2 regions of the Streptomyces sp. NPDC097640 genome follow, and region 1 is predicted to be linked to the other one. Evidence: predicted binding sites of a transcription regulator. Region 1 holds the regulator's gene; the other holds the start of a gene.
What was found. The regulator HrcA, encoded in region 1, represses chaperone genes, less so after heat shock. The targets are predictions, from matches to a motif close to TTNGCACTCNGNNNNNCNGAGTGCNAA.

Region 1 (15,447 bases):
CATCGCGTCCGCCACCTCGGGGAAGACGAGCCGGCGCGACTGCTTGCCCGCCTCCCGGGCCGTCGACCGCCACTTGCCCAGCGCCTTCAGGCCGCGCTCGCCCTTCCACTGGGTGACACAACGCGCCGCCGCCCAGGGCACGATGGCGTCCACGCCGGTCTCCGTCATGGTCTCCACGGCCAGTTCGCCGCGGTCGCCCTTCGGCAGCGCCTGGACCACGGTGATCCGCGGGCTCGGCGGCGCCTCATGGCGCACCTCGGCCACCTCGACCACCAGCCGGTCCTTGCCCTCGACGGCCGCCACGGCGCCGAAGGCGCCCGTACCGGCCCCGTCCGTCAGCACCACCGGCTCGCCCACGCGCAGCCGGCGCACCGACACGGCGTGGCGCCCCTCGGGCCCCTCGAGCGCCAGCCGCGCCCCCACGGCCGCCCCCGCCAGGGAGTCGGCCACGAAGACGGGAGCGGTCATGACACGGCTCCCTTGTCCAAGGCGATGCCCAACCCCTCACGCGCCGCGTCCAGTTCGACGGTCAGCACATCCACCAGCCGCGCGGCGGGCAGCTCCCGGGCCAGCCGGTGCCCCTGCCCCGCCCACAGCGCCATGCCCTGCGGGTCGCCGGCCTTCGCCGCCGCCTTCCGCAGCCCCGAGGTGAGGTGGTGCACCTGGGGGTAGGCGGCCGGGGCGTAGCGGCCGTGCTCGCGCATGAAGCGGTTGACCAGCCCGCGCGCGGGACGCCCAGAGAAGGCCCGGGTCAGCTCGGTGCGGCCGAAGACCGGGTCGGTCATGGCCCGCTTGTGCAGGGCGTTGGCCCCCGACTCGGGGCAGACCAGGAACGCGGTCCCCAGCTGGGCCGCGACCGCGCCCGCGGCCAGCACCCCGGCGATCTGCGAGCCGCGCATCAGCCCGCCCGTCGCGATGACCGGGATCTGTACGACCTCCCGGACCAGCGCGAGCAGCGACAGCAGCCCGAGCCCGGCACCCGTGCCGTCGGCGCGCGGATCGTCGCGGTGCGTGCCCTGGTGGCCGCCCGCCTCCACGCCCTGGACGCACACGGCGTCCGCGCCCGCCCACTGGGCGGCCTGCGCCTCGGCGGGCGAGGTCACGGTCACGACCGTCCGCGTGCCGGCCCTGCCGATGGCGTCGAGGACGGCGCGGGTGGGGCAACCGAAGGTGAACGAGACGACCGGGACCGGGTCGTCGAGCAGAACGGCCAGCTTGGCGTCGTACGCGTCGTCGGAGCCCGCGTCGGGGTCGCCCAGCGGGGTGTCGTACCAGGCCGCCTCCCCGGCGAGCTGCTCGCGGTAGACCGCGACGGCGGCGGGGTCGGCGGTGAGGGGCTGCGGCATGAACAGGTTCACGCCGAAGGGCCGGGCGGTCTGCCCCCGCAGCTGTTTGATCTCCTCGTACATCGCCTCCGGCGTCTTGTAACCGGCGGCGAGGAACCCGAGACCGCCGGCCTCGGAAACGGCGGCGGCCAGCTGCGGGCAGGAGGCCCCGCCCGCCATCGGGGCCTGCACGATCGGGTACCGAAAGAGATCGGTCAGCGCGGACGACATGACAACATCGTGTCATGTCCTCCGCACCGATCTGTACTCGGCTCAGGGCCCGTTGGACGGACCGCGTCCCCGAGGGGCTCCGGGCGCCTACCGTCCGTTGAACGCGTCCTTCAAGCGCGAGAACAGGCCCTGCTGCCCCCGCTTACTGCATCCCCCGGGGGCCCACCCCCGGACCCCCGGCCGGGCGCCTACCGTCCGTTGAACGCATCCTTAAGGCGCGAGAACAGCCCCTGCTGTCCTGGCTTGAATTCGCCTAGCGGCCGCTCCTCGCCCCGCAGCTTGGCCAGCCGCCGCAGCAGCTCCTCCTGCTCCGGGTCGAGCTTGGACGGGGTCTGGACCTCGACGTGGACGATCAGGTCGCCCCGGCCGCCGCCGCGCAGGTGGGTGACGCCGCGCTGGTGGAGCGGGATCGACTGGCCGGACTGGGTGCCGGGCCGGATGTCGACCTCCTCCAGGCCGTCGAGCGTCTCCAGGGGCACCTTGGTGCCCAGGGAAGCCGCCGTCATGGGGATGGTCACCGTGCAGTGCAGATCGTCGCCGCGGCGCTGGAAGACCGGGTGCGGCAGCTCGTGGATCTCCACATACAGATCGCCCGCCGGGCCGCCGCCCGGGCCGACCTCGCCCTCGCCGGCGAGCTGGATCCGGGTGCCGTTGTCCACACCGGCCGGGATCTTCACCGTCAGCGTCCGCCGCGAGCGGATCCGCCCGTCGCCCGCGCACTCCGGGCACGGGGTCGGCACCACGGTGCCGAAGCCCTGGCACTGCGGGCACGGCCGGGAGGTCATGACCTGGCCGAGGAAGGACCGCGTCACCTGGGACACCTCGCCGCGGCCGCGGCACATGTCACAGGTCTGCGCCGTGGTGCCGGGCGCCGCGCCCTCGCCGCTGCACGTCGTACAGACGACCGCGGTGTCGACCTGGATGTCCTTGGTGGTCCCGAAGGCCGCCTCGTTCAGCTCCACATCGAGGCGGATCATGGCGTCCTGGCCGCGCCGGGTCCTGGACCGCGGGCCGCGCTGCGAGGCGGTGCCGAAGAACGCGTCCATGATGTCGGAGAAGTTTCCGAAGCCCGCGCCGAAGCCGCCCGCGCCGCCCCCGGCGCCGCCCGAGGCGGAAAGCGGGTCGCCGCCCAGGTCGTAGACCTGCTTCTTCTGGGGATCGGACAAGACCTCGTAGGCGGCGTTGATCTCCTTGAACCGCTCTTGGGTCTTGGGATCCGGATTCACGTCCGGGTGCAGCTCGCGAGCGAGCCGGCGGAATGCCTTCTTGATCTCGTCCTGCGAGGCATCACGCCGCACGCCCAGGACTGCGTAGTAGTCCGTCGCCACTTACGACTCCGCCAGGATCTGTCCGACGTAACGTGCCACTGCGCGTACCGCTCCCATCGTTCCGGGGTAGTCCATGCGGGTCGGTCCGACCACGCCGAGTTTGGCGACCGCCTCGTCGCCCGAACCGTAGCCGACCGCCACGACCGAAGTGGAATTCAGGCCCTCGTGAGCATTCTCATGCCCGATCCGTACGGTCATACCCGAGTCCTTCGCCTCGCCGAGCAGCTTGAGCAGGACGACCTGCTCCTCCAGCGCTTCCAGCACGGGCCGGATCGTCAGGGGGAAATCATGGCCGAAGCGGGTGAGATTGGCGGTGCCGCCGATCATCAGCCGCTCCTCGGTCTCTTCGACCAGCGTCTCCAGCAGCGTGGCCAGGACCGTCGAGACGGTCCCCCGGTCCTCCTGTTCGAAGGACTCGGGCAGGTCCTGCACCAGCCGCGGCACATCCGAGAACCGCCGGCCCACGACCCTGCTGTTCAGCCGGGCCCGCAGGTCCGCGAGCGACTCCTCGCTCACGGGCGCCGGGCAGTCCACCATCCGCTGCTCGACCCGCCCGGTGTCGGTGATCAGAACCAGCATCACCCGCGCCGGGCTCATCGACAGCAGCTCGACATGGCGGACCGTCGAGCGGGTCAGCGACGGGTACTGCACCACCGCGACCTGCCGGGTCAGCTGCGCGAGCAGCCGGACCGTGCGCCCCACCACGTCGTCGAGGTCCACGGCACCGTCCAGGAAGTTCTGGATGGCCCGCCGCTCCGGCGTGGACAGGGGCTTCACCCCGGCCAGCTTGTCGACGAACAGCCGATAGCCCTTGTCCGTGGGAATGCGCCCGGCGCTCGTATGCGGCTGGGCGATGTAGCCCTCGTCCTCCAGAGCCGCCATGTCGTTGCGCACCGTAGCCGGGGAGACGCCCAGCCGGTGCCGCTCCGTGAGGGCTTTGGAGCCGACCGGCTCCTCCGTCCCCACATAGTCCTGGACGATCGCACGCAGTACCTCGAGTCTGCGTTCGCTGAGCACCGCGCACCTCCAGTCCAGCCGTCTCATCAGGTGTTCCCCCTGGCACTCAATGGTCACGAGTGCCAGAACCCCTCAGCCAGTGTACGGCGGGGTGCCGTGGCGGGGGCAAGAGCCGACGCTTTGCCACCGCTGGAGCTAGCGTCTCCGTATGGACACCCGTTGGGAAGAGGCGCGCTGGGAACATCTCACGCCGTCCGTGGCCCGGTGCCGCCTGCCCGGCTGGGACGCGACGGTCGGCGCGATCGCCGGGCGGACCGGCGTCCTGGTCGTCGACACCGGCGCCGACCTCGCCGAGGGCGCCTGGGTACGCCGGGAGATCACCCGCCTCTTCGGCCGCCGCCCCACCCATATCGCCCTCACCCACCCCCACTTCGACCATGTCCTCGGCACCGCCGCCTTCGCGGGCTGCCAGGTGTACGGGGCCGCCGGGCTCGACGAACTGCTGCGCCGCGAGGGGGACGTGCTGCGTGACGACGCGGTGCGCCACGGCGCGAACCCCGATGCCGCCGGGGAGGCCGCCGACCACCTGGTGCGGCCGCACCACGCGGTGTGCGGCGAGCTCACCCTTGACCTGGGCGGCCGGACCGTCCTGCTGGCGAACGTGGGCCCCGGCCACACGGCCCACGACCTGGCCGTGCTCGCCGCCGGGCAGGCCCCGGGCGAGCCCGAGGTGGTCTTCTGCGGGGATCTGGTCGAGGAGTCGGGGGCGCCCCAGGCGGGTGCCGACGCGATCCCCGGCCAGTGGCCCGCCGCCCTGGACCGGCTGCTCGCCCTCGGCGGCGAGGACGCGGTGTACGTCCCGGGGCACGGCGCCGCCGTGGATGCCCGTTTCGTCCGGGCGCAGCGCGCGGAACTCGCGGCTCGTTTCGGCGTGTCCTCCTGACGGCGGCGCCGCGGCGCTAGGGTCACTCGGGTGCGACAGTACGACCCGGACCTGACCCCGCCCTGGAAGCGCCAGGCGCCCGCGCCCGAGGTGCCCGCCGACCCCGACCTGGTCGTCGAGGAGGTCACCACCGGGTTCTGCGGTGCCGTGATCCGCTGCGAGAAGACCGCGGAGGGCGCCACGGTGACTCTGGAGGACCGCTTCGGCAAACATCGGGTCTTCCCCATGGAGCCGCGCGGCTTCCTCCTGGAGGGCCGTGTCGTCACCCTGGTGCGCCCGCGCGCCGCCGCCCCCGCGGCCCCGCGCCGCACGGCCTCCGGCTCCATCGCGCTCCCCCAGGCCCGTGCGCGGGTCGCCCGCGCGGGGCGCATCTACGTCGAGGGGCGCCACGACGCGGAACTGGTCGAGCGGGTGTGGGGGGACGATCTGCGCATCGAGGGCGTGGTCGTGGAGTATCTGGAGGGGATCGACGATCTGCCCGCCATCGTCCGCGAGTTCTCCCCCGGCCCCGACGCCCGCCTGGGTGTGCTGGTCGACCATCTGGTCCCGGGCACGAAGGAGTCCCGTATCGCGGCCGAGGTCACCGGCGAGCACGTCCTGGTCGTCGGGCACCCGTACATCGACGTGTGGGAGGCCGTGAAGCCCTCCTCGGTGGGCATCCCCGCCTGGCCGACGGTGCCGCGCGGCCAGGACTGGAAGACGGGCGTCTGCCGGGCGCTGGGCTGGCCCGGGAACACGGGGGCCGCGTGGCAGCGGATCCTGTCCTCGGTCCGCTCCTACAGGGATCTGGAGCCGGCGCTGCTGGGGCGGGTGGAGGAGCTGATCGACCATGTGACCGTGGGCGGTCCGGCCGGGCCGTAGGCCGCGGCACCGGGTGGGTTGATCGATCGGTCAGTCGACGAGATCGCGCACCACCGCGTCGGCCAGTAGCCGCCCGCGCAGGGTGAGCACCGCCCGGCCCGCTCCGTACGGCTCCGGCGCCAGCAGACCGTCGGCCATGGCCTTCGCCGCCGCGGCGGCGCCCGCCGGGGCCAGCAGGTCCAGCGGGCAGCCCTCCGCGAGCCGCAGCTCCAGCAGGATCCGCTCCACCCGGCGCTCCTCGTCGGTCAGCACCTCGCGGCCCGCCCCGGGGGACCTGCCCTCGCTCAGTGCCTGCGCGTACGCACCGGGGTGCTTCACGTTCCACCACCGCACGCCGCCCACATGGCTGTGCGCACCGGGGCCCGCGCCCCACCAGTCCGCGCCGCGCCAGTACAGCTCGTTGTGGCGGCACCGGCCGGCCTCTGACGTGGCCCAGTTCGAAACCTCGTACCAGCGGAATCCGGCCGCCGACAGCGTCTCCTCCGCGATCAGGTAGCGGTCCGCGTGCACATCGTCGTCGGTCATCGGGACCTCGCCGCGCCGGATCCGCCGGGCGAGCTGGGTGCCCTCCTCGACGATCAGCGCGTACGCCGACACATGGTCGGGCCCGGCGCCCAGCGCGGCCTCCAGGGAGGCGCGCCAGTCCTCGTCGCTCTCCCCCGGCGTGCCGTAGATCAGGTCCAGGTTCACATGGTCGAACCCGGCCGCCCGCGCCTCGGCCACGCAGGCCTCCGGGCGGCCCGGGGTGTGGGTGCGGTCCAGCACCCGCAGCACATGCTGCCGGGCGCTCTGCATCCCGAACGAGACCCGGTTGAACCCGGCCGCCCGCAGCTCTTCCAGATACCGCGTGTCGACCGACTCCGGGTTGGCCTCGGTGGTGACCTCTGCGCCCTCCGCCAGCCCGAACTCGTCCCGGATGGCGCCGAGCATCCGCCCGAGGTCGGCGGCCGCCAGCAGGGTCGGCGTGCCGCCCCCGACGAACACGGTCTCGACCGGCCGGGGGTCGTCCCCCAGCACCTTGCGCGCGAGCCGCACCTCTTCGACGACCATGTCGGCGTAGTTGTCGCGCGAGGCGAGCACGCCGCCGGATCCGCGCAGCTCGGTGGCGGTGTAGGTGTTGAAGTCGCAGTACCCGCAGCGGGTCGCGCAGTAGGGCACATGCAGATAGAACCCGAGCGGCCGCCCCGCCGCCCCGGACAGGGCGCTCGCGGGCAGCGCGCCGTCCTCGGGCATGGGCTCGCCATCGGGCAGTACGGAAGGCATGCCCCCCATTGTCCGCCATCGGCACAGTGCCCCGGGCGCCCAGGGCCTGTATCGGCGGATCTTGACGCCCGCGGCGGCCACGCGGTGGAGCGCACAACGGTGCAGCCCCCCACCCCGCCCCTTCCCTCAACTGGGGCTCCGCCCCGGACCCCGAGCCTGGGGCCGGGCCCCGCGCGGCGGTGCCGCACACTCCGGGGCCCGGGGCGGAGCCCCGGTGTCGGGTAGGGGCGGGGAGGGGAGCCGGCCCGACCGCCCAGGCGCCGCCCTACCGCGACCGCAGGACCAGCATCGCCAGATCGTCGTCCGGCGGCTCGACGGCGAACGCGTGCACCGCCCCGCGGATCCGCTCCGCCACGTCCTGCGCGTCCAGCCCCACGCAGTCCCCGAGCAGCGATGCCAGCCCGTCGCCGTCGTCGAACTGCCGGGCGCCCGATCGGTGCTCCGTGACCCCGTCCGTCACGCACACCAGCGTCTCCCCGGGCGCCAGCTCGAAGGTCTCGCTCTCGTACGTGACGTCGTCCACGACGCCCAGCAGGATCTGCGGCTCGGCGACGGTGCGCACCGACCCGTCGGGCCGGAGCACCAGGGGCAGCGGATGCCCCGCGCTGGCGAGCGTGCAGCGGATGCCGTCGTCGCCGTCCTCGCCCATCGGCACCAGCTCCCCGTACAGCAGCGACAGGAACCGCGACGCGCCGCCGCCCACGGGCAGCCCCACGCCCGCGGCCACCGCCTCCGCCGCGCCCTCGACGGCGGCCTCGACGGCCTCCTCGCCGAGCATCCGGTTGATGCGCTCCAGGACCGCCCCGACGCCGTACCCCTCGCGCGCCAGCAGCCGCAGCCAGGGGCGTACGAGCCCGGTCACCACGGCCGCCTCCGGGCCGTTGCCGCACACGTCGCCCAGCACGAAGACCCAGCGGCCGTCGCCCGCCGGGAAGATGTCGTAGAAGTCGCCTCCGGCGGATGTGCCGCCGGTCGGCTCGTACACCACCGCGGACTCCACGCCCGGGATCTTCGCGATACGGGAGGGCAGCAGCCCGCGCTGGAGCACCCGGCTGATGGTCGCCTGCCGCGTGTACTGGCGGGCGGACGCGAGCGCCAGGGCGACCCGGCGGGAGAAGTCCTCGACCAGGCCGGCCACCTCGCCCGGCACCCGCATCAGCCCGGCCCGGCCGAGCAGCAGTGTGCCGACGGCGCGCCCGCCCGCGATCAGGCGGCAGGCCAGGGCCGCGCCGCCGGGCCCGTACGCGGCGGGGTCGCTGGGCCACGGCCAGGGCACGGCCCGGCCCCGCGCGGTGGCGGGCAGCTCCGGCGGCTCCTTTTCGAGCAGTTGGCGGAGGGTTTCGAGCCGGGTCTCGCTCGCGTGCCACACCTGGGCGAGCCGCGGCGGGCCGCCTTCCGTGTCGAGCCACACCGCGCTCCAGTCGGCGAACCGCGGCACGAGCAGCTGGGCGGCCAGCGAGGTCACCATGTCCTCGTCGAACTGCCCGGTCAGCAGGTCGGACGTCTCCGCGAGGAAGGACAGCGCGCCCTCCCGGGTCCAGTCGGCGTCGGAAGGGCGGACCCCGGCGCGTCTGGGGGCGGGGGCGAGGAGTTCGACGGCGTACGCGTCGTCCTCGGCGCAACCGTCTTTGAGGGAGCCGTCTTTGACGGAGCCGCCCTTGGGGGTGCCGCCCTCAAGGGAGTCGTCCGGGGAGTCGCCGTTGAGAGAATCCCTCGCGGATTCCCTGGGCGCGTCGCCCGAATTGGCGGGAAGCGGATCACCCGATGAGGTGATGGCCTCGACCGCGGTGACGGGCAGCTGGAACCACACCGTCTTGCTGGCCCGGCGATAGGCCGTGCCCCAGCACTCGGCGAGCTCGGCGACCAGCCGCAGCCCGTGCCCGGCGCACCCAGGGTCGTCGTCCGCGTCGGGCGGCTCGCCGCGCAGAAAGCGGGTGGGGTGATGGTCGGTCACCTCGACGACCACGGAGGGCTCTTCCCCGTCTCCGGTTAACACATCCAGCGCACAGCTCACCTCGACCGCCGTCCCGGCGTGCACCACGGCATTGGTGACCAGCTCGCTCACCAGCAGCACGACCTCGTCCGCGACCTGGTCGGGGATCCGGCCGACGGCGGGGAAGTCGAGCGCGCTCCAGTCGGCGAGGGCCGCGCGGGCGAACCGGCGCGCGGCGGAGGCCGCCAGGGGGTTGCCGGGCAGGCTGGTGCGCGCGGCGGCGATCCGGGCGGCCGGCGCGGTGCCGGGCACGGCCCCGAGCGCCCGCCCGTACCCGGATCCGGGCCGGGGGCGGGGCACTGCGCCCGGCACCGCCCCCGGCGCCGGATCAGGTGTGACAGAAGCAGGTGTGGCAGAAGAAGACGTCCCCACTGTGCGGCTCCTGAGCAGTCCCGGCGTAGCGCCGTAGTCCGACACCGACAGGGTGACAGACATGCCGCCCTCATATGCGCCGAGTTACGCAAGTGAGCCGCGATGAGGGGAAAAATCAGGTGAACACTGTGCCGGAGCTGCAACGCTTGTGCGGATCGTACGCCTCGTACGCCCCACGGGCCCCGCACGGTTCCCCCCGTCCGGAGCGCCCGGCGCGCAGGAACGCCCGGGCGTCCCGCGCGACCGCTCACACGCCCCGCGGGCGCTCATGCCTCCCGCGCGCCGGAGTACATGTCCTCCAGAAGCTCCTTGTACTCCCGCTCGACGACCGGCCGCTTCAGCTTCAGGCTCGGCGTCAGCTCACCGTGCTCGACGTCCAGATCGCGCGGCAGCAGCCGGAACTTCTTGATCGTCTGCCAGCGCTGGAGCCCCGCGTTGAGCCGCCCCACATAGCCCTCGATCAGCTCCCGCACCTCGTCCGTGGCCACCACCTCGGCGTATGTCTTCCCCTGCATACCGTGCTCCTGCGCCCAGCCCATGATCGTCGGCTCGTCGAGGGAGATCAGCGCGGTGCAGTAGTTGCGGTCCGCGCCGTGCACCAGGATGTTGGAGACGAACGGGCACACCGCCTTGAACTGGCCCTCGACCTCGGCCGGCGCGACGTACTTCCCGCCCGAGGTCTTGATCAGGTCCTTCTTCCGGTCGGTGATGGTGAGATAGCCGTCGGGCGAGAGCTCGCCGATGTCGCCGGTGTGGAACCAGCCGTCGGACTCCAGCACCTGCTCGGTCAGCTCCGGCAGCCCGTGGTAGCCCTGCATGATGGACGGGCCGCGCATCAGGATCTCGCCGTCCTCGGCCACCCGCACCTCCAGGCCCGCGAACGCCTTGCCCACCGTGCCGGTGCGGTACTCCACCGGGTTCAGGAAGCCCGGGCCGCTGGTCTCGGTGAGGCCGTAGCCCTCCAGGATGTTGATACCGGCGCCGGCGAAGAAGTAGCCGATGTCGGGAGCGAGCGCGGCCGCGCCGGACACCGCGGCCCGCAGCCGCCCGCCGAACGCCTCGCGCAGCTTGGCGTAGACCAGCTTGTCGGCGACGGCGTGCTTGGCCTTGAGGCTCATGGGCACGGAGGCCGTGCCGGTGCGGCGGAAGTTGTCCTGGGAGGTCTTGGCGTACTCGCGGGCGACCTCGGCCGCCCACTGGAAGATCTTGTACTTGGCGCCGCCGCCGGCGCGGGCCCGCTGCGCCACGCCGTTGTAGACCTTCTCGAAGATCCGCGGCACGGCGCACATGTAGGTGGGCCTGACCACCGGCAGATTCTCGATGATCTTGTCCTGCCGGCCGTCCACGGCCGTGGTGTGTCCGATGTACACCTGCCCGGCCGTCAGCACCTTGCCGAAGACATGCGACAGCGGCAGCCACAGGTACTGCACATCGTCGGCGAAGAGGATGCCGTCGAGATTGCCGATCACGATGGCCATGTACGACCAGGTGTCATGCGCCAGACGTACGCCCTTGGGGCGCCCGGTGGTGCCCGAGGTGTAGATGAGCGTGGCCAGCTGATCGGCGCGGAGCGCGTCCATCCGCTCCCGCACCGCGTCCGGGTGTTCGTCGAGGTAGGCCGTGCCGCGCTTCTCCAGCTCGGCGAGCGAGAGCACCCAGCCCTCGGGGTCGCCCTCGGCCGGGGTCGCGTCCTCGGCCTTGATCACCACGACATGGGTCAGGTCGGGAAGGTCCTCGCGCTGCTCCCGCACCTTGGCGAGCTGCGCCGCGTCCTCGGCGATCAGCACCCGGCTGCCGGAGTCGGAGAGGATGAAGGCCGTCTCCTCGGCGTTGGTGTTCGGATAGACCGTGGTGGTCGCCGCTCCCGCGCACAGCACGCCGAGGTCGGTCAGGATCCACTCGATGCGGGTGGAGCAGGCCAGCGCCACCCGCTCCTCGGGGCGGATGCCGAGGTCGATGAGGCCGGCGGCGATGGCGAAGACCCGGTCCGCGGTCTCGCGCCAGGTCAGCGGCTGCCAGTCGTCGGGGCCTTCGCCCGAGGCGGGTGGGACCGGATAGCGGAAGGCCTCGGCGTCCGGCGTCGCCTCGACGCGCTGGAGGAAGTGCGTCGCCAGGGACGGCGGGCGGTTCTCGAGCAAAGTCTGTGTGTCGGTCACGGCATCCTCCGGAGCCCGCCTCAGTGCTTGCCTCGTGCTTATTGACTCGCGAGTAACCTTCGAGCAGTGATCAGGGTAAGGGCCGGAACCGTACCGCGTAAGGGGGCTTCGGCCACCTTGTTGAAACTTCGGAAACGACCAGGCTGAAGCGGTGGGGAAGAAGTCACGGGAGCGGCCAGTGGGTCCGGCGCGCCGAGCGCCGGGCCCACTGTCACCCCTGTCTTCTTACTTCTTCGCCTTCGCCTCGCCCTCGGAGTCGGAGGACAGCACCGCGATGAAGGCCTCCTGCGGGACCTCCACGCTGCCGACCATCTTCATCCGCTTCTTGCCTTCCTTCTGCTTCTCCAGCAGCTTCCGCTTCCGGGAGATGTCACCGCCGTAGCACTTGGCCAGGACGTCCTTGCGGATGGCGCGGACCGTCTCACGGGCGATGACGCGGCTGCCGATGGCGGCCTGGATCGGCACCTCGAAGTTCTGCCTCGGGATCAGCTCGCGCAGCTTGGCGACCAGCCGCACGCCGTACGCGTACGCCTTGTCCTTGTGGGTGATCGCGGAGAAGGCGTCGACCTTGTCGCCGTGCAGCAGGATGTCGACCTTGACCAGGTCGGAGGTCTGCTCGCCGGTGGGCTCGTAGTCGAGCGAGGCATAGCCGCGGGTCTTGGACTTCAGCTGGTCGAAGAAGTCGAAGACCACCTCGGCGAGCGGGAGGGTGTAGCGGATCTCGACCCGGTCCTCGGAGAGGTAGTCCATACCGAGCATCACACCGCGGCGGTTCTGGCAGAGCTCCATGATCGCGCCGATGAACTCGCTCGGGGCCAGGATGGTGGACCGGACGACCGGCTCATGCACCTTGTCGATCTTGCCCACGGGAAACTCGCTGGGGTTGGTGACCGTGTGTGTGGAGCCGTCCTCCATGTCCACGCGGTAGACCACATTGGGCGCCGTGGCGATCAGGTCGAGACCGAATTCGCGCTCCAGGCGCTCGCGGATGACCTCCAGGTGGAGCAGGCCGAGGAAGCCGACCCGGAAGCCGAAGCCGAGGGCCGCCGAGGTCTCCGGCTCGTAGACCAGCGCGGCGTCGTTGAGCTGAAGCTTGTCCAGGGCCTCGCGCAGCTCCGGGTAGTCCGAGCCGTCCAGCGGATACAGCCCGGAGAAGACCATGGGCTTGGGGTCCTTGTAGCCGCCAAGCGCCTCGGTCGCGCCCTTGCTGAACTGGGTGATCGTGTCGCCGACCTTGGACTGGCGGACGTCCTTCACACCCGTGATCAGATAGCCCACCTCACCGACGGACAGCCCGTCGGCCGGGGTCATCTCGGGCGAGTTGGTGCCGATCTCGAGCAGCTCGTGGGCGGCGCCGGTGGACATCATCCTGATGCGCTCGCGCTTGCCCAGGATGCCGTCGACGACCTTGACGTAGGTCACGACGCCCCGGTAGGCGTCATAGACCGAGTCGAAGATCATCGCCCGGGCGGGGGCGTCCTTGACGCCCACCGGGGCCGGGACCAGCCGGACCACCTCGTCCAGCAGCTCGGCCACCCCCTCGCCGGTCTTGGCGGAGACCTTGAGCACATCGGAGGGGTCGCAGCCGATGATGTGCGCCAGCTCGGCGGCGTACTTCTCGGGCTGGGCGGCCGGGAGGTCGATCTTGTTGAGGACCGGGATGATCGTGAGGTCGTTCTCCAGCGCCAGATAGAGATTGGCGAGGGTCTGTGCCTCGATGCCCTGGGCCGCGTCGACCAGCAGGACGCAGCCCTCGCAGGCCGCGAGGGAGCGCGAGACCTCGTAGGTGAAGTCCACGTGGCCCGGGGTGTCGATCATGTTGAGGATGTGGGTGGCGCCCGCATCCTGGGTGGGCGCCCAGGGCAGCCGGACCGCCTGGGACTTGATCGTGATACCGCGCTCGCGCTCGATGTCCATGCGGTCGAGGTACTGCGCGCGCATCTGCCGCTGCTCGACCACACCGGTCAGCTGGAGCATCCGGTCGGCGAGCGTCGACTTGCCGTGGTCGATGTGCGCGATGATGCAGAAGTTACGGATGAGAGCCGGGTCGGTACGGCTCGGCTCCGGCACATTGGTAGGGGTCGCGGGCACGCAGGGTCCTGTGTCTAGGCGGGACTCGGTGTTGTCAGTGAGTCCATGGTCCCATGACTGGCGACCGCGTCCGGGTTCGGTGTGGATTCGGGCCGCCCGTCCGGTGGCTCCAGGTCGCGGTTTGGGACGCCGACAAGCCTGCTGGTAATCTGGCCGACTGTGTCTCGTGCCCTCTTTCGCGCGCGACACCGGATGCGAAACGAAACAGCGAAATCCAACGAACCTGCGAAGGCTCTTTACGTGGCGAACATCAAGTCCCAGATCAAGCGGAACAAGACGAACGAGAAGGCGCGCCTGCGCAACAAGTCCGTCAAGTCCGAGCTGAAGACCGCGATCCGCCGGACCCGCGAGGCCGTCGCCGCCGGTGACGCCGAGAAGGCCACCGCCGCCGCCCGCGTCGCGTCCCGGAAGCTCGACAAGGCCGTCAGCAAGGGCGTCATCCACAAGAACAACGCGGCCAACAAGAAGTCGGCCCTGGCCAGCCAGGTCGCCGGCCTCCAGGGCTGACCTCCGGGGCTCTCCTCCCGGGTTCACCCCCGGGGCGGCCGCCCCACCCCGCCGGTACGGACCCAAGCGGTCCCTCTCACCCGCTCCGTCCGGCAGCCGACAGCAACAGCTGCGGCACCGCGCCGCACGCGGCCTGCGTTCGCCACGCGGGTGCGGCGCACTCGGCTTCAACAAGGCCCCACGCTCGCCCTTTCCCCAGGGCAGCGTGGGGCTTTTGGCTGTTAATCGGGTATGTTCACGTCATGTCGATATCGGGGGACACACCCAACCCTTATGGGCAGCCCCAGCAGCCCCAGCCGGCTCAGCCCGGCACGCCGCCGGTCGCGCAGCCGAATCCGTACAGCCAGGGCCCTCAGCAGGCACAGCCGCCTCAGCCGTCGCCGTATCCGTACGCGCAGCCGACGATGCCCGCCATGCCCGCCGTCACCGCGATGCCCCCCGGTCCGGCCGGGCCCCCCGGGGCCGGTGGCTGGTCCACGCCCGAGACCGCGGCCGGTGCCGGTGCCCCTGCCGGGTATGGGGCCGGGTACGGCCCGATGGGCACCCAGCCCCCCATGCCCATGCCTCCCACGGGCTCGGGCGGCGGTGGCGGCAAGGGCTGGCTGTGGGCCCTGGGCGGGGCGGTCGTGGCCTCGGCGGTGTGGGCCGGGGTGGTGTTCTCGACCGGCGGCTTCGGCAGCTCCGAGGAGAAGGCCGACCTGGGGAGCTACCAGTACGCGAGCAATCTGTGCACCTCCAGCGACTTCTCCCCCATCGAGAACGCCTCCTTCAAGGAGAAGACCAGCACCTCCGGGACCAACCCGCAGCACAGCAGCTCGGAGGACCCGGCCATGGACTCGATGACCTGCAACGTCGACTACGAGCCGAGCTCATCCTCCACCGGCGGTGACTACTCCTCCGCGTGGCTCTACACGACGGCGTATCTGCACCGGAAGACCGACCCGACGCCCGAGTTCAAGGCGACGTACATGTCGTACAAGAACCAGAAGACCTCCACCACCCACTACAAGGTGTCCAAGGTCAGCGGCGTCGGCGACGAGGCGTATGTGGTCGCCCAGGAGTACGAGAGCAGCAGCAACACCAGCGCCTATGTGATCCTCGGCGTGCGCGACGGCTGGATGACGTACCAGACGACGTGGTCGCAGTACGCGTCGAGCTCGTCGGGCACCCCGGTCAAGAGCAACACCGAGATCACCGAGATGCTCAAGGCGAGCGCGAAGGGGACGCTGGAGAAGCTCCAGAAATAGCCTCTCCGAGAGCCCTACGGCCCAGGTCCGCCGCCCCCGGGCGGGCCTGGGTCCCCTTGTAGGTCCTTGTGGGCCTAGCGGCCCGCGCGGGCGGCGCGGGCGATGGTGACCACCGCTTTCTCCAGGGCGTACTCCGGGTCGTCGCCGCCGCCCTTCACCCCGGCGTCGGCCTC
Region 2 (15,447 bases), on a different contig from region 1:
GCGATGATCAGGCGTCGCAGCTGGAGGACCTGGGGTTGGGTGAGGGCGGTCAGGAACTGGCGGGCGAGCCGGTGCAGGTTGTCTTCCAGGGCGTCGGGGTCGGCGGGGATGGCGGCCACCAGGTCGATCATTCCGTCGATCCGGCCGCTGGTGGCCAGGACGATCTCGGCGAACAGCTTCTCCTTGTCGGCGAAGTGCTTGTAGACGGTCTGCTTGGACACCGCGGCGAGTCTCGCGATGTCGTCCATGCTGGTGCCGGAGTAGCCCTTCTCCATGAAGACCGCGGTCGCGGCCTCCATGATCGCCTCGTGTTTACGGGCTGAGCGGCCCTGTTCGTTCGGCACCGTTACCGCCTCCTCCACCTCGGGTACTGGACAGTCTAGTTCTCAAATGGGTACTGTACCGTCCAGTTCCCGGGCCGGCGCCGGTAGAACGAGCAAGTCACCACCGCCACGCACACACAGACGGGACACCGCGACATGACCGCACCGGTAAAGGGCCCTGCCAGCTACTTCCCCTCGATCGAGAAGAAGTACGGCCGCCCGATCGCGGAATGGAAGGACCTCATCCGCTCCTCGCCCCTGTCCAAGCACATGGAGCTCGTCACGTGGCTCAAGACCGAGCACGGACTCGGACACGGACACGCCAACGCCCTCGTGGCGCACACGCTCGCCGAAGAAAGCAGCACGTGAGGGCGATCCGGCGCGGCCCTGGGTGAGGGGTAGGGCCCGCTGCCGGACGTCAGGTCGGGGCGGATCAAGGGCGTGCTACGGTACGGGCGTTCGTGTTGGATCAGATCGAGGACGATAAGGAGGGCGAGTTGATGGCCGCGCCTGAGGCCACTGCGCCGCGCAGCGCCCGGACCGTCCTCACGTCCCGGGCGACGGCCTGATCCAGTCATCCGCCTCGCTGGGAGCGTGAGCTCGCGGGGCAGCCCCACACGAACCTCACCATGAAACGGATCTTCATCCAGTCATGCGTACCCACAACCAGTGGATCACCCGGGCCGAGACCGAGGCCGACATCCCGGCCGTCCGCGGCATCGTCCTCGCCGCCTTCGACACCCCGTACGAGGCCGACCTCGTAGACGCCCTGCGCGACGACGTGTCGTGGATCGAGGGCCTGTCCGTCGTCAGCGTCGGCGCGAACGGCTCGCCCGTCGGCCACGCGCTGCTGACGCGCTGTCACATCGACGACACCCCGGCCCTGTGCCTGGCCCCGGTCTCCGTGCTGCCCGAGCACCAGAAGACCGGTGCCGGCTCGGCGGCCATCCGTGCCGCGCTCGGCGCGGCCAGGGAGCTGGGCGAGTACTACGTCACCGTCCTCGGACACCCGGCGTACTACCCGCGGTTCGGCTTCGGCCGTGCCTCCGCCCACGGCATCGGCGTGACCCTCGACGTCCCGGATGAGGCCATGATGGCCCTCACCCTGGACGCGACCCGCCCGCTGCCGAGCGGCACCGTCCGTTACGCCGCGCCCTTCGGGGTCTAGCGGTTCGGCCGGCCGCGCGAGGGGTTCCGCCCCTCGCACGGCCGGCCGTCGGTGTTCCGGCCCGGCGACGCGTCACCACATGTCCGGGGTCGGTATCGCCTGGCTGAAGTCGCCCGCGCGCAGCGCCTCGGTGGGGATCGACCAGTGCATCCAGCCGCCTTCCCCGTCGAGGCGCCACTCGTGCCGGTCGGAGAGCTGGAGCAGGTGGTGGTATCGGTTCGAGTCGTCGCCGTTCAGCATCACCGATGAGCTTCCCGTGGGGAAGACCGGCCGCCCGAAGGCCATGTCCTCGCAGAACAGCAGGCCCGGGGGAAACCAATCGGCGTGTATCGCGCCCCTGAACATCTCCACGGCCTCGTAGTCGCCCCCCTCGTATCCCAGGTCGAGCGTGTCCCAGGCGGAATCCCAGATGTCGGGGAAGGCGAAGGCGAGTTCCGCCGCCCATGGGACGGGGGCGAAGACGCTGGACCGGGCGGGTGGTTCGGTTTCGACGGCGAGGGTGGAACGGGCCGCGATGACCCTCCCCACCTCCGGGTCCTCCGTGCCGTAGCCCGATGCCACCTCCCGGGCCGTGGGGTCGCACTGCTCGGACTCCTTGTCGAGGTGGAAGAAGTTGAGCAGGCCGGTGCCGGGTGGCAGGAGGTCGCCGAGCCAGGGGGCCAGGGCGTCGGTGTCGAGGACGGCGATCAGGCTGAGCGGGAGGTCCTCGCACATCGGCCAGGGGGTGCCGGGCTCCAGCATGGCCCTGCCGCCGAAGCGGCTGTGCCCGGCGGCCTGTCCGGGGGCGGCCTCGGTGAGCTCGAAACCGGGCCGGGCCAGGCTGATGACGCGGTCCGCGAGGTCGGTACCGAGATGTTCCGCGCAGAAGTCACGCAGAGCTGTCAGAGTGGTCCTGGGATCCATGCGAGGAGTCAACCAGGAGGGCGGAGGCTGATGCGGAATACCAAGCTCCAGGCCGTAGTCGACTCTCGGCATGTCCCCCACTGACCGCGCGCGGGTCCGTATGCCCGTCGCCGTCCATGTCCTCGGCCTGTCCGTCTTCGCCCTCGGGACCTCGGAGTTCATGCTCTCCGGGCTGCTGCAACCCATCGCCCGCGACATGGACGTCTCGATCCCGACCGCCGGGCTGCTGATCTCCGCCTTCGCGATCGGGATGGTGGTCGGCGCGCCGCTGCTCGCCGCCGCCACGCTGCGGCTCCCGCGCCGGACGACGCTGATCGCGCTGCTGGCCGTGTTCGGGCTCGGCCAGGTCGCGGGGGCGGTGGCGCCTTCGTACGGGGTGCTGTTCGCGTCCCGGGTGGTCAGCGCCCTCGCGTGTGCCGGGTTCTGGGCGGTGGGGGCGGCGGTGGCCGTGTCTCTGGTGCCGGTGAACACCCGGGCGCGGGCGATGGCGGTGATGCTCGGCGGGTTGAGCGTCGCGAACGTGGTGGGCGTGCCCGCGGGGGCGTTCCTCGGTCAGCACGCCGGGTGGCGGGCGGCCTTCTGGGCGGTGGCGGCGCTGTCGGCGCTCGGGCTCGTGGGTGTCGTCGGGCTCGTACCGCGTACGGAGGCGCCGACCGGGCAGGACCGGCCGAGGCTCCGTGCCGAGCTGTCCATCTACCGCGACCGGCATGTGTGGCTGGCGCTGGTCACCACGGCGCTCAGCGGCGGGGCGGTCTTCTGTCTGTTCTCGTATCTCGCGCCGCTGCTGACGGACGTGGCCGGGATGGACGAGGACTGGGTGCCCAGCGTGCTGGCGCTGTTCGGCGCCGGGGCGATCGTGGGGACGACGATCGGCGGGCGGATCGCGGACGCCCATCTCTTCGGCACGCTCTACGGCGGCATCACGGCCACGGCCGTCGTGCTGAGCGCCTTGGCGCTGACCGCGCACCACGCGGTCGCGGCCGTGAGCCTGGCGCTGCTGCTCGGTGTGACGGCCTTCTTCACCGGGCCCGCGCTCAACGCCCGGATGTTCAATGTCGCGAACGCCGCCCCGACCCTCGCGGGCGCGACCACGACCTCCGCCTTCAACATCGGCAACACGCTCGGACCTTGGCTCGGCGGGCTCGTCATCGACGCGGGCTGGGGCTACCCGGCCGTGGCCTGGACGGGCGCGGCGCTCGCGGCGCTCGCCGCCGGGACGACGGCGCTCGCCGCGCGGCTGCCGCATCAGGCGCCGGGCACTTCGCGCGTGATCGTCGGTTCGGAGGCACGGGAACAGGAGGCACGGGCGGAAGACGGGGTGAGCGGCCCGCTCGGGCCATGACGGTTTTCCAGCAGCGCTGGAAAACGGCGGACGGCGGCGAGGGCGAGCGTCAGGTGCGGCGTGCGGCCCACACCGTGCGCTCGGTGCGCACACTCAGATCACTGCGGCGCAGGATGCTGTGCGGGCTGTCGGTGTCGAGCAGCCGGCCGAGAGCGGTCAGGTCCTCGGCCGTCAGCGCGGATGCGATGCCGCCGCGCATGCGGCGCAGGCTGCTGAGTGCGTAGCGGCCTGCCGCGTCGGTGTGGGTCGGGCCGATGTTGACGGTGATGGTGCGTTCGTCTTCGACGATGAAGCCGGCTGTCGTCAGCTTGGCTCCCCAGTCGGCTCCACGGTGGGGGACGTGCTCGGCGTGGTGGTGGTCGAGTGCGGCATGGCAGCGCTCCTCAAGTCCGGGGGCGTCTTCCAGGGCGCCTTCGGGCAGGAACCGGGGGAAGCCGGCCAGCTCGACGACGGCGAACAGCCCGCCCGGTGCCAGCAGTTCGTGGACCTGGCGCAGGGCCCGGTCGGGATCGGCCATGTGGTGCATGGAAGCCGACGCCCAGACCAGCTCCGGAGTGTCGAGTTCGGGCCACGCCATCGCGTCGAGGTCGGCCCGAACGAGGCGTACGCGGTCGGCCGCTCCGGCTGCGGCTGCTTTCTCCCGCAAGCGGTGCAGGTGGGCGGCTGAGGAGTCGACGGCCGTCAGCTCTGCCTCGGAGAAGTGCTCGAGCAGTGCGAGGGTGCCGGCTCCGGTTCCGCAGCCCAGGTCCACGATGCGGTGGGGCGTGGTCTCGAGGGGCAGCCGGGCGATGATGGACGCGGTGTGTTCGGCGAGCACTTCCGCGTCCAGATCAAGGATCTCCGTCTGCTCGACCGCGTCGCGCTCCGGAACGTGGTATGCGCCGTGTTGTGCCGTGTGCGGCAATGGGTGGGTCATGCGGCCACGCTAAGCGGGCCATCCGCGTGTGGCCTGGTGCGTTTCGCAATGCGCAAGGAGATGGCCGGCTGGGCTGCGGAACACGCAAACAGTCACGGTGACGGGCGGTTCACCTTGTCGGCGTCCTCGCCGCGCTGGTGCCCGCGGCGGGCGTCGCGGTCGAAGACGCCGAGGATCTCGCATGGTCCGCCCTCGGCGCCGATGGCGTGCGGGAGCATCGTGGGGAACTCCGCCGCCTGGTTGGTCTCGATCCTGAAGCGCCGGTTGCCCAGCAGCAGGGTCGCGGTGCCGGACAGGACGACGAGCCATTCGCGGCCGGGGTGGGCGCGCATGCGCGAGGGATTGTCGGGCGGCGGGTTGACCATGCGCTGGCGGACGACGGTCATGCCGGGCTCCGCCCTGATGGGCCAGCGCATCAGCCCGTGGGCCGCGTCGACCATCGGGTTGAAGACGACATCGTCCGTGGCGGTCTCCACCAGCTGGTCGAGAGAGGTGTCCAGAGCGCGCGCGAGGGTGACGAGCTGGTCCAAGGCCAGGCGGCGCCGGCCGTTCTCGATGCGGCTGAGCGTGGACTGGCTGACCTTGGCGCGGCCGGCCAGCTCCTCCAGGGACCAGCCTTGGGCCACGCGCAGGGCACGGATGCGTTTGCGTACCAGGCTGTCCAGCTCGCCATCGTCTTGCGTCATGAGCAAGATTGTATGCCCGAACAGCAAGCAGCGCTTAGCGTCCTCCGTGTCCGGCCCCGCCACGGCCGGCGCTTCAGCCCTGCTGTCCTGTTGAGAGGAATCCATGAGTACGAACCAGCCCGGCCAGGTGAGCACTGAGCCGAGCGGCATCCCGGGCGAGGGCCTGCCCGGCGCGCGTCAGCGTCGCACGATCCTGATCGCCGTCTGTGTCGCGCTGATGGCCGTCATCGCCTCGGTGTCCGGGCTCGGCGTCGCCCAGCCCGACCTCGCCATCGCCTTCGGCGCATCGCAGAGCACGATCCTGTGGATCATCAACATCTACACCCTCAGCCTGGCCGCACTCCTGTTGCCGCTGGGCGCGCTCGGCGACCGCATCGGCCGCAAGCCCATGCTGCTCACCGGCCTGGCCGTCTTCGGCGTCGCCAGTGCGGCGGCAGGGCTCGCCCCGTCCGCTGCCGTCATGCTTGCCGCGCGCCTGTTCAGCGGCGTGGGCGCGGCGATGATCATGCCCATCACGCTGGCCGTCATCACCTCCACCTTCCCCGAGGAAGAACGCGGACGGGCGATCGGCGTGTGGACCGGTGTGGCCGGAGGCGGCGGCATCCTGGGCATGTTCCTCTCCGCCGCCCTGGTCGACGTGGCGAGCTGGCGGTGGCTGTTCGTCCTGCCCGTCGCGCTCGTCGTCGTCGCCTTCCCCATGACACTGCGATCCGTCCCCAACTCCCGCGAGATGTCCGGGCGTTCTTTCGACACTGTCGGCGCGCTGACCTCGGTCGTCGCCGTGGTGGGGCTCATCTTCGTGCTCCAGGAAGGCCCAGGGCGGGGCTGGACCGCGCCCGCGACCCTGCTCAGCCTGGCCATCGGTGTCATCGCCGCCGGGGCCTTCGTGGCCTGGGAACTGCGCCGCCGGGATGCCGCGCTGCTGGACGTGCGTCTGTTCGGCGACCGCTCACTGACCGCCGGGTCGGTCACGCTCCTGGCGGTCTTCGGAGTCCAAGCAGGCATCTTCGTGGTCCTCTTCCCGTTCCTCCAGGCCGTCCTCGGCTGGTCGGGTCTGCTGTCCACGCTGGCGCTGATGCCGATGGCCGTGCTGATGATGATGGCCTCCGGCCTCGCCCCCCGGCTGACCGCACGCATCGGCCCCCGAGCGACCATGGCCACAGGGATCCTTCTGGCCACGGTCGGCCTGGCGCTCATGGCCTCCTTCGTCTCCGTCGACGGCGGCTACCTGTCCGTCCTGCCCGGCATGCTCGCCATGGGCATCGGCATGGGCCTGTCGATGACGCCCTCCACCGAGGCCATCACCAGTTCCCTGCCACGCGAGCGCCAGGGCGTCGCGTCCGCGCTCAACGACGTCACCCGCGAATTCGGCACCGCGCTCGGTGTCGCCCTGCTCGGAGCGCTCCTGTCCTCCGGCTACCGCAACGCCATCGACTCCCGGCTCGCCGACGTCCCCCAGGGCCCGGCCGACACCGCGCGCGAAGGCATCGTCGGCGCCCTCGACGCCGCCCACCAGGCCGGCCCCCATGCGCAGACGCTGATCCATGCCGCCCAGGGGTCGTTCGTCGACGGCTGGCGGCACGCGATGTGGGCGGGGGTCGCCGTCATGGCTGCCCTCTTTCTCCATGTTCTCGCCCGAGGGCCGGAGCGCCCCGCCCATACTCCGGCGAACGCACCGGAACCAGCCGACGCGACCGCTCGGTAGCCCTGGACCACCGCAATGCCCCGCGCCGCGCCCGTCAGATCGTCCCGAGCGTCCCCACCCTCGCCACCGCCACCGCCGTCTTGCCGCACACCCAGTGCGGATCCGGCCCCAACTCGGGCTCCACGTCCAGCGCGTGCGGATCGCCACTCTCCGTGCAGACCGGGCACAGCGGCCAGCGGCCGTACCGCTCCAGGAGGGCGTCCTGTACGTCCTGGGCGACCAGCCCGGCCAAGTAGTCGGCCCCCTCCGGCCACTGCTCGACCCACCACCTGCGGTGCGCGATGGAGTCCTCGACGAGGGAGACGATGTCCGCCTGGGCGACCTCTCCCGCCGCGAGATCGGCGAGCACGAGCGCCCGTGCCGCGTGCAGTGCATGTTCGAGCTTCATGAGCCCCATTGTCACCTTTGCGCACAACCGGCGCCCGTCGGTGAGCGCGCCGGGAGGTAGGGAGCGGCGCAGGACGAGCCCCCGACACGGGCTCGGGACGGACCCTTGACGGCCCCCGGACGATGAAAATACCTTTCAGTGGTGAGCAGCAAGCTGAAGGAAACTTTCACCGTGCCCGAAGCCACTCCGCCCGCCCCCGCCGCCCTCGCGGCCAAGGTCCGTACCCTCGCGCCCTCCATGACCCGCTCGATGCAGCGCGTCGCCGAGGCCGTGGCGGGAGATCCGGCCGGCTGTGCCGCGCTCACCGTCACCGGGCTCGCCGAGCGCACCGGCACCAGCGAGGCCACCGTGGTCCGCACCTCGCGCCTGCTCGGCTACCCCGGCTACCGCGATCTGCGCCTCGCGCTGGCCGCCCTCGCCGCGCAACAGGCGGCCGGGCGCGCCCCGGCCGTCACGGCCGACATCGCCGTCGACGACCCCATCGCCGACGTCGTCACCAAGCTCGCCCAGGAAGAGCAGCAGTGCCTGGCCGACACCGCCGCCGGGCTGGACACCGGCCAGCTCGAAGCGGCCGTCGGCGCGCTCGCCACCGCCCGCCGGATCGACGTCTACGGCGTCGGCGCCTCCAGCCTCGTCGGCCAGGACCTGGTTCAGAAGCTGCTGCGCATCGGCCTGATAGCCCATGCGCACGCCGACCCGCACCTCGCGGTCACCAACGCCGTGCAGCTGCACTCCGGGGACGTCGCCATCGCGATCACCCATTCGGGCCGTACCACCGACGTCATCGAGCCCCTGCGGGTGGCCTTCGAGCACGGAGCCACCACCGTCGCGATCACCGGCCGCCCCGACGGCGAGGTCGCCCAGTACGCGGATCTCGTGCTCACCACCTCCACCGCCCGCGAGAGCGAGCTGCGCCCGGCGGCCATGTCCAGCCGCACCAGCCAACTCCTCGTCGTGGACTGCCTCTTCATAGGTGTGGCGCAGCGTACGTACGAGGCGGCCGCCCCCGCGCTCGCCGCCTCGTACGAAGCCCTCGCCCACCGGCATGACCCCCGGCCCGGACCCCGCTGACCGAGCGCTGACCGAGTCGGGACACCCCCGTTGACACCCCGTACCGGAAAGAGCCGCTTCGCCATGACTTCCGCCGCTGACCAACAACAGCTGCGCGCCCAGCTGGACACGCTCACCACCGAGGCATTCCGCCCCGAACTCGCCGAAATCGACCGGCTGGAGACCATCGAGATCGCCCGCATCATGAACGGCGAGGACGCGGCCGTGCCCGCGGCCGTCGCCACCGAACTGCCGCGGATCGCCGCCGCCATCGACGGCATCGCCGAGCGGATGGCCCGCGGCGGCCGGCTGATCTACATGGGTGCGGGCACCGCCGGGCGGCTCGGCGTGCTCGACGCCAGCGAGTGCCCGCCCACCTTCAACACCGGTCCTGGCCAGGTCATCGGGCTGATCGCGGGCGGGCCCGCCGCCATGGTGACCTCGGTCGAGGGCGCCGAGGACAGCAAGGAGCTGGCCGCCGCGGACCTCGACGCGCTCTCCGTCGGCGCCCAGGACAGCGTCGTCGGCATCTCCGCCTCCGGCCGCACCCCGTACGCGGTCGGCGCGGTCGAGCACGCCCGCCGGCTCGGCGCGCTCACCGTCGGCCTGTCCTGCAACGCGGGTTCGGCGCTCGCGGCGGCCGCCGAGCACGGCATCGAGGTCGTGGTCGGGCCGGAGCTGCTCACCGGCTCCACCCGGCTGAAGGCGGGCACGGCCCAGAAGCTGGTGCTCAACATGGTCTCGACCATCACCATGATCCGGCTGGGCAAGACCTACGGAAATCTGATGGTCGATGTGCGCGCCTCGAACGACAAGCTGCGGGCGCGCTCGCGCCGTATCGTCTCCCTCGCCACCGGGGCCCCCGCCCCGCGGATCGAGGCCGCGCTGGCCGCCAGCGACGGCGAGACGAAGCACGCCATCCTGGCCATCCTCGGCGAGGTGGACGCCCCCACCGCCACCCGGCTGCTGACCGAGTCGGACGGCCATCTGCGGGCCGCGCTGGAGGCCGCGCGCGGGTGACCGCGCTTACGGGAAGAGTGTGCTGAAACGCCGTCGGGGCGGCACCCGGAAGAGGGTGCCGCCCCGACGCATCAGATCCATGCGGACCCGATGAGGACGGTCGATCGACGGAAGGCGTCGATCAGAAGTCCATGTCACCGCCCGGCATGCCGCCCGGAGCGCCCGCCGCGGCGGCCTTCTCCGGCTTGTCGGCGATGACGGCCTCGGTGGTCAGGAACAGCGCGGCGATCGACGCGGCGTTCTGGAGCGCGGAGCGCGTGACCTTGGCCGGGTCGATGATGCCCTCGGCGATCAGGTCGACGTACTCACCGGTCGCGGCGTTGAGGCCGTGACCCGGGGTGAGGTTGCGCACCTTCTCCACCACGACGCCGCCCTCGAGGCCGGCGTTGACCGCGATCTGCTTCAGCGGGGCCTCGAGCGCCAGGCGCACGGCCTGGGCACCGGTGGCCTCGTCACCCTCGAGCTCCAGCTTCTCGAAGACCGAGACGGTCTGGAGCAGGGCCACGCCACCACCGGCGACGATGCCCTCCTCGACGGCGGCCTTGGCGTTGCGCACCGCGTCCTCGATGCGGTGCTTGCGCTCCTTGAGCTCGACCTCGGTGGCGGCACCGGCCTTGATGACGGCCACGCCGCCGGCCAGCTTCGCCAGGCGCTCCTGGAGCTTCTCCCGGTCGTAGTCCGAGTCCGAGGACTCGATCTCGGCGCGGATCTGGTTGACGCGGCCCTGCACCTGGTCGGTGTCGCCGGCGCCGTCCACGATGGTGGTCTCGTCCTTGGTGACGGTCACCTTGCGGGCGCGGCCCAGCAGGTCGACGCCCGCGTTCTCCAGCTTGAGGCCGACCTCCTCGGAGATGACGGTGCCACCGGTGAGGATGGCGATGTCGCCGAGCATGGCCTTGCGGCGGTCACCGAAGCCCGGGGCCTTGACGGCAACGGACTTGAAGGTGCCACGGATCTTGTTGACGACCAGGGTCGCCAGGGCCTCGCCCTCGATGTCCTCGGCGATGATCAGCAGCGGCTTGCCCGACTGCATGACCTTCTCGAGCAGCGGGAGGAGGTCCTTCACGCTGGTGATCTTCGAGTTGACGATCAGGATGTACGGGTCGTCGAGCGACGCCTCCATACGCTCCATGTCGGTGGCGAAGTACGGGGAGATGTAGCCCTTGTCGAAGCGCATGCCCTCGGTGAGCTCGAGCTCGAGCCCGAAGGTCTGCGACTCCTCGACGGTGATGACGCCTTCCTTGCCGACCTTGTCCATCGCCTCGGCGATGAGCTCGCCGATCTGGGTGTCGGCGGCGGAGATGGAGGCGGTGGAGGCGATCTGCTCCTTGGTCTCCACGTCCTTGGCCTGCTCGAGCAGCTGGGCGGAGACGGCCTCGACGGCCTTCTCGATGCCACGCTTGAGGGCCATCGGGTTGGCGCCCGCGGCGACGTTCCGCAGGCCCTCCTTGACCAGCGCCTGGGCGAGGACGGTCGCGGTCGTCGTGCCGTCACCGGCGACGTCGTCCGTCTTCTTCGCGACCTCCTTGACCAGCTCGGCGCCAATCTTCTCGTACGGGTCCTCGAGCTCGATCTCCTTGGCGATGGAAACACCATCGTTGGTGATCGTGGGGGCGCCCCACTTCTTCTCGAGGACGACGTTGCGACCCTTGGGGCCGAGGGTGACCTTGACGGCGTCGGCGAGCTGGTTCATCCCGCGCTCGAGGCCGCGCCGCGCCTCCTCGTTGAACGCGATGATCTTGGCCATGTGAAGTGGTCCTCCCAAGACGGGGTGGATTGCTCCGGACCGCGCCTGGCGCCCGCGACGGACGGCCTGTCTGCCGTGCGGTTCCTTGCCCCGCATGGCCTGACGGACCTCACCGACCCGATCCTTCTGTCACTCTCACCTTCAGAGTGCTAACGCCAATGATTAGCACTCGACCCCTGAGAGTGCAAGCGCCCGAAGGGCTACGGGGTGGGGCAAGGTGGTCGTGAGCGGCCGTCGGCGCGCACGTCAACACCCATGCGAACACGCATGTCAAAGGGCCCGTGCCCCTAGGGGGTACGAGCCCTTTGAACGGTCCAGTCAGTGCCTCGCGTCGGCGCTTCAGCCAACAGCCACGCGGACCATGTCCGCCTGCGGCCCCTTCTGGCCCTGCGAGATCTCGAACTCGACCCGCTGGCCTTCTTCGAGGGTGCGGTAACCGTCCATCTGGATCGCGCTGTAGTGGACGAACACGTCCGCACCACCGTCGACCGCGATGAAGCCGTACCCCTTCTCCGCGTTGAACCACTTGACGGTGCCCTGAGCCATTCCTAACTCCCCTATTGCTGGCCCCTGCGCAGGACCGCACTCCGCGGACCCGGGTCAGACCTCACCCCCCGGTCGTGGGGGGTGTGCGCCGGAACGCGTCGACCGCCGCTGAATGTATCTGTCCCACTGCCCTGTGCAACAGGTCAATCGGACGAGAATTCTGGCGACGGTCGATCGGTAATAAGTGGAGAATTCCCGGGAATTCGGGGCAAGTCGGGCCAGGCATAAGGGAATCAACCCGACAATTCGCGCGCACACTTTACGCACAAGTTGACGAGTTCTCATATGCGGCCGCCAATGAGGCCGACAGAAGGGGAACGGCTCAACTGTAGCGCGATTCAACACACGGAATCGCCCGGTCCGTTTCTATCAGGACCGGGCGATTCCGTTTACCTCGGGGGTACGGCCGGCTCACATCGGCCCGTGGCGTGGCCACAACCGGCCTGTGGCGGGGGAGCGACCGGCTCAGCAGCCGCCCGCGACCGCCGGAATGATCGAGACACCGGCGCCGTCCGGAGTCGCGGTCTCCAGGCCCTCGGAGAAGCGAACGTCGTCGTCATTGACATAGACATTGACGAAACGCCGCAGCTTGCCGGTGTCGTCCAGGACGCGGGCCGCAATGCCCTGGTGATTCCGGTCCAGGTCCGCGAGGACCTCGGAGAGGGTCGCACCCTCGGCACTGACCTCGGCCTGCCCGCCGGTGTACGTACGCAGGATGGTGGGGATCCGGACATTGACGCTCATGAGGGTTTCACCTTCCAAGGGAACTGCTGCGGGGGGCGAGGGCGAATTCGAGGGGCGAATTCAAGCCAGCTGGTTTGAGCGGGCCCGATTCAGGCCAGACCAGCTTCGCGGAACGCGTCGAGGCTGGGGCGGATCACCGCCGTGGGTCCACTCGTCGGGGCGACCGCGTCGAGCGTCTTGAGGCCGTCGCCGGTGTTGAGCACGACGGTGGTGAGGGTGGGGTCCAGCACCCCGTTCTCGAGCAGCTTCCTCGCCACGCCCAGGGTCACCCCGCCGGCGGTCTCCGCGAAGATCCCCTCCGTACGGGCCAGCAGCTTGATCGCGTCCACGATCTGCTCGTCGTTCACGTCCTCCACCGCCCCGCCCGTGCGGCGCGCGATGTCCAGGACATACGGCCCGTCCGCCGGGTTGCCGATGGCCAGCGACTTGGCGATGGTGTTCGGCTTCTGCGGCCGCACCACGTCATGGCCCGCCTTGAAGGCGGTGGAGACCGGGGAGCAGCCCTCGGCCTGGGCGCCGAAGATCTTGTACGGCTTGTCCTCGACCAGGCCGAGCTCGATGAGCTCCTTCAGCCCCTTGTCGATCTTCGTCAGCTGCGAGCCCGAGGCGATCGGGATGACGAGCTGGTCCGGCAGCCGCCAGCCGAGCTGTTCGCAGATCTCGTACGCGAGGGTCTTGGACCCCTCCGCGTAGTACGGGCGGAGGTTGACGTTGACAAAGCCCCAGCCCTCGCCCGCCGGGTCGCCGATCAGCTCGCTGCAGAAGCGGTTGACGTCGTCGTAGGTGCCCTCGATGGCGACCAGGTCACCGCCGTAGATCGCGGCCATGACGACCTTGCCCTGCTCCAGGTCGTGCGGGATGAAGGTGCAGGAGCGCAGTCCCGCGCGGGCGGCCGCGGCGCCGACCGCGCCCGCGAGGTTGCCGGTGGAGGAGCAGGAGAGGGTGGTGAAGCCGAAGGCGCGGGCGGCCTCGACGGCCTGGGCGACGACGCGGTCCTTGAAGGAGTGCGTCGGGTTCCCGGAGTCGTCCTTGATGTGCAGCTCGCCGGTCACGCCCAGCTCGCGGGCGAGGTTGTCGGCCTTCACCAGCTTGGTGAACCCGGGGTTGATGTTGGGCTTGTCGGCCACGTCCGCCGGGACGGGCAGCAGCGGGGCGTAGCGCCAGATGTTGTTCGGGCCCGCCTCGATCCGTCGGCGCAGCCCCTCCGGGTCGCCGGTCGGCAGGTCGTACGCGACCTCGAGCGGCCCGAAACACTCCACACAGGCGAAGATCGGGCCGAGGGGGAATCGCTCACCGCACTCACGGCAGGACAGTGCGACGGCGGGGCCGAGCGAGACGGAGGAACCGGAAGAACCCGAAGAACCCGAAGAATCGGTGGAATCCGAAGAAGCGTTGGAGCTTTCGACAGCTTGCACAGCCATGGGAGGCGAGGCCCTTTCTCCTCATCTTCCTCACGGCGCATCTCGCCGCGAGCCGGAATTGGCACCTTCCCGAGCCGGGGCCCCGCTTCGCGTAAGAGCGCAGGACCGGCCGGAGGGTTGCCGGGGCTTCAACGGGCCGTTCCCTCTGCCCCTCTGGATGAGCGGTATGACGCCGGGCACGGCCCGGCGTTTTTGTCGCACGCGGACCCCCGACATACGACGGTCACGTGCGTTGTTCAAGACTGTAACCGAAGGCCTGGATGGTTGAGATAGTCGTCCGAGGCGCGAGATGGGTCACAGCTGACGCGCGCCAGGCACAACAGGGAGGCATGGCCGTGCTGGAAGAGGTGGAACGCTGGCTGAAGGAGCGGTCCTGGTCCGCCGGCGACCGTCCGCTCGACCGCCTGCTGGCCGCCAAGCGCGCCACGGGCAGGACCGTGAGCGTCGTCCTGCCCGCCCTCAACGAGGAGGCGACGGTCGGCGAGATCGCCGCGGCCATCCGCCGCGAGCTGATGGGCGAGGCCGCCCCGCTGGTCGACGAGCTGGTGGTGATGGACTCCGGGTCCACCGACCGCACCGCCGAGGTCGCCGCGGCGGCCGGGGCGAGGGTGGTGCACCGCGACGCCGTGCTGCCCGAGCTGCCCGCGCTGCCCGGCAAGGGCGAGGTGCTGTGGCGCTCGCTGCTGGCGACCAGCGGCGACATCATCTGCTTCATAGACGCCGACCTGCGGGAATTCGACGCGCGCTTCGTCTCCGGGATCGTCGGCCCGCTGCTGACCGACCCGGACGTACACCTGGTCAAGGGGATGTACGACCGGCCGCTCGGCAACGCATCCGGCCAGGGCGGGCGGGTCACCGAGCTGGTCGCCCGGCCACTGCTCAATCTGCACTGGCCGCAGCTGGCCGGTTTCGTACAGCCGCTCGGCGGCGAGTACGCGGCGCGCCGCTCGCTGCTGGAGCGGCTGCCCTTCCCCGTCGGATACGGGGTGGAGCTGGCCATTCTCATCGACTCGCTGCACACGGTCGGACTCGGCGCGCTCGCCCAGGTCGACCTCGGCGTGCGCAAACACCGCCACCAGGACCCGCAGGCGCTCGGCCGGATGGCGGCCACGATCTACCGCACGGCCCAGCTGCGGCTGGCGCGCGGGCATCTGGTGCGGCCGCGGCTGACCCAGTTCGACCGGGACGAGGGCGGTTTTGTGGCGCGGACGAGCGCCGTGGACACGGAGGAGCGGCCGCCGATGATCGAGATCCCGGAGTACGCGGAGCGGCGGGCGGCGTGAGGGGGAAGAAACCGCACGCACGTTTGCGCGACGCGTGGGGTGGCTAGGTACGCGACATGGCCTCTGAGCACAGTGCTGCACAGGTCCTCGTCGCGTCCAACCGCGGCCCGGTCTCGTACGCCCTGCGGGAGGACGGATCGCTTGCCCCCAAGCGCGGCGGCGGCGGGCTGGTCTCCGGCCTCAGCGCCATCGGGCCGGACGCCGG

Region 2: a site for HrcA is predicted at 11,375-11,401, ahead of groL (chaperonin GroEL). Genes of this name have one in related genera too.

What each region holds. Positions count from the first base shown of each region.
Region 1 is NZ_JBEOSB010000004.1:284,320-299,766, reverse strand. Features, by position in the region: gene ABTY62_RS07795 (16S rRNA (uracil(1498)-N(3))-methyltransferase) at 1-468, opposite strand, end outside; gene ABTY62_RS07790 (nitronate monooxygenase) at 465-1,556, opposite strand; gene dnaJ (molecular chaperone DnaJ) at 1,745-2,884, opposite strand; gene hrcA (heat-inducible transcriptional repressor HrcA) at 2,885-3,901, opposite strand; gene ABTY62_RS07775 (MBL fold metallo-hydrolase) at 4,050-4,784, shown strand; gene ABTY62_RS07770 (DUF3097 domain-containing protein) at 4,815-5,645, shown strand; gene hemW (radical SAM family heme chaperone HemW) at 5,676-6,908, opposite strand; gene ABTY62_RS07760 (SpoIIE family protein phosphatase) at 7,174-9,336, opposite strand; gene ABTY62_RS07755 (AMP-dependent synthetase/ligase) at 9,540-11,429, opposite strand; gene lepA (translation elongation factor 4) at 11,655-13,520, opposite strand; gene rpsT (30S ribosomal protein S20) at 13,761-14,027, shown strand; gene ABTY62_RS07740 (hypothetical protein) at 14,582-15,274, shown strand; gene holA (DNA polymerase III subunit delta) at 15,349-15,447, opposite strand, start outside.
Region 2 is NZ_JBEOSB010000010.1:1,414-16,860, reverse strand. Features, by position in the region: gene ABTY62_RS17340 (TetR/AcrR family transcriptional regulator) at 1-344, opposite strand, end outside; gene ABTY62_RS17335 (DUF4287 domain-containing protein) at 480-692, shown strand; gene ABTY62_RS17330 (GNAT family N-acetyltransferase) at 976-1,491, shown strand; gene ABTY62_RS17325 (DUF1963 domain-containing protein) at 1,564-2,394, opposite strand; gene ABTY62_RS17320 (Cmx/CmrA family chloramphenicol efflux MFS transporter) at 2,495-3,736, shown strand; gene ABTY62_RS17315 (class I SAM-dependent methyltransferase) at 3,786-4,652, opposite strand; gene ABTY62_RS17310 (helix-turn-helix domain-containing protein) at 4,745-5,338, opposite strand; gene ABTY62_RS17305 (MFS transporter) at 5,442-7,043, shown strand; gene ABTY62_RS17300 (DUF8819 family protein) at 7,078-7,440, opposite strand; gene ABTY62_RS17295 (MurR/RpiR family transcriptional regulator) at 7,573-8,502, shown strand; gene murQ (N-acetylmuramic acid 6-phosphate etherase) at 8,566-9,501, shown strand; gene groL (chaperonin GroEL) at 9,623-11,248, opposite strand; gene ABTY62_RS17280 (cold-shock protein) at 11,588-11,794, opposite strand; gene ABTY62_RS17275 (MoaD/ThiS family protein) at 12,260-12,538, opposite strand; gene thrC (threonine synthase) at 12,628-13,959, opposite strand; SAM riboswitch class I at 13,978-14,123, opposite strand; gene ABTY62_RS17265 (glucosyl-3-phosphoglycerate synthase) at 14,295-15,242, shown strand; gene ABTY62_RS17260 (alpha,alpha-trehalose-phosphate synthase (UDP-forming)) at 15,299-15,447, shown strand, end outside.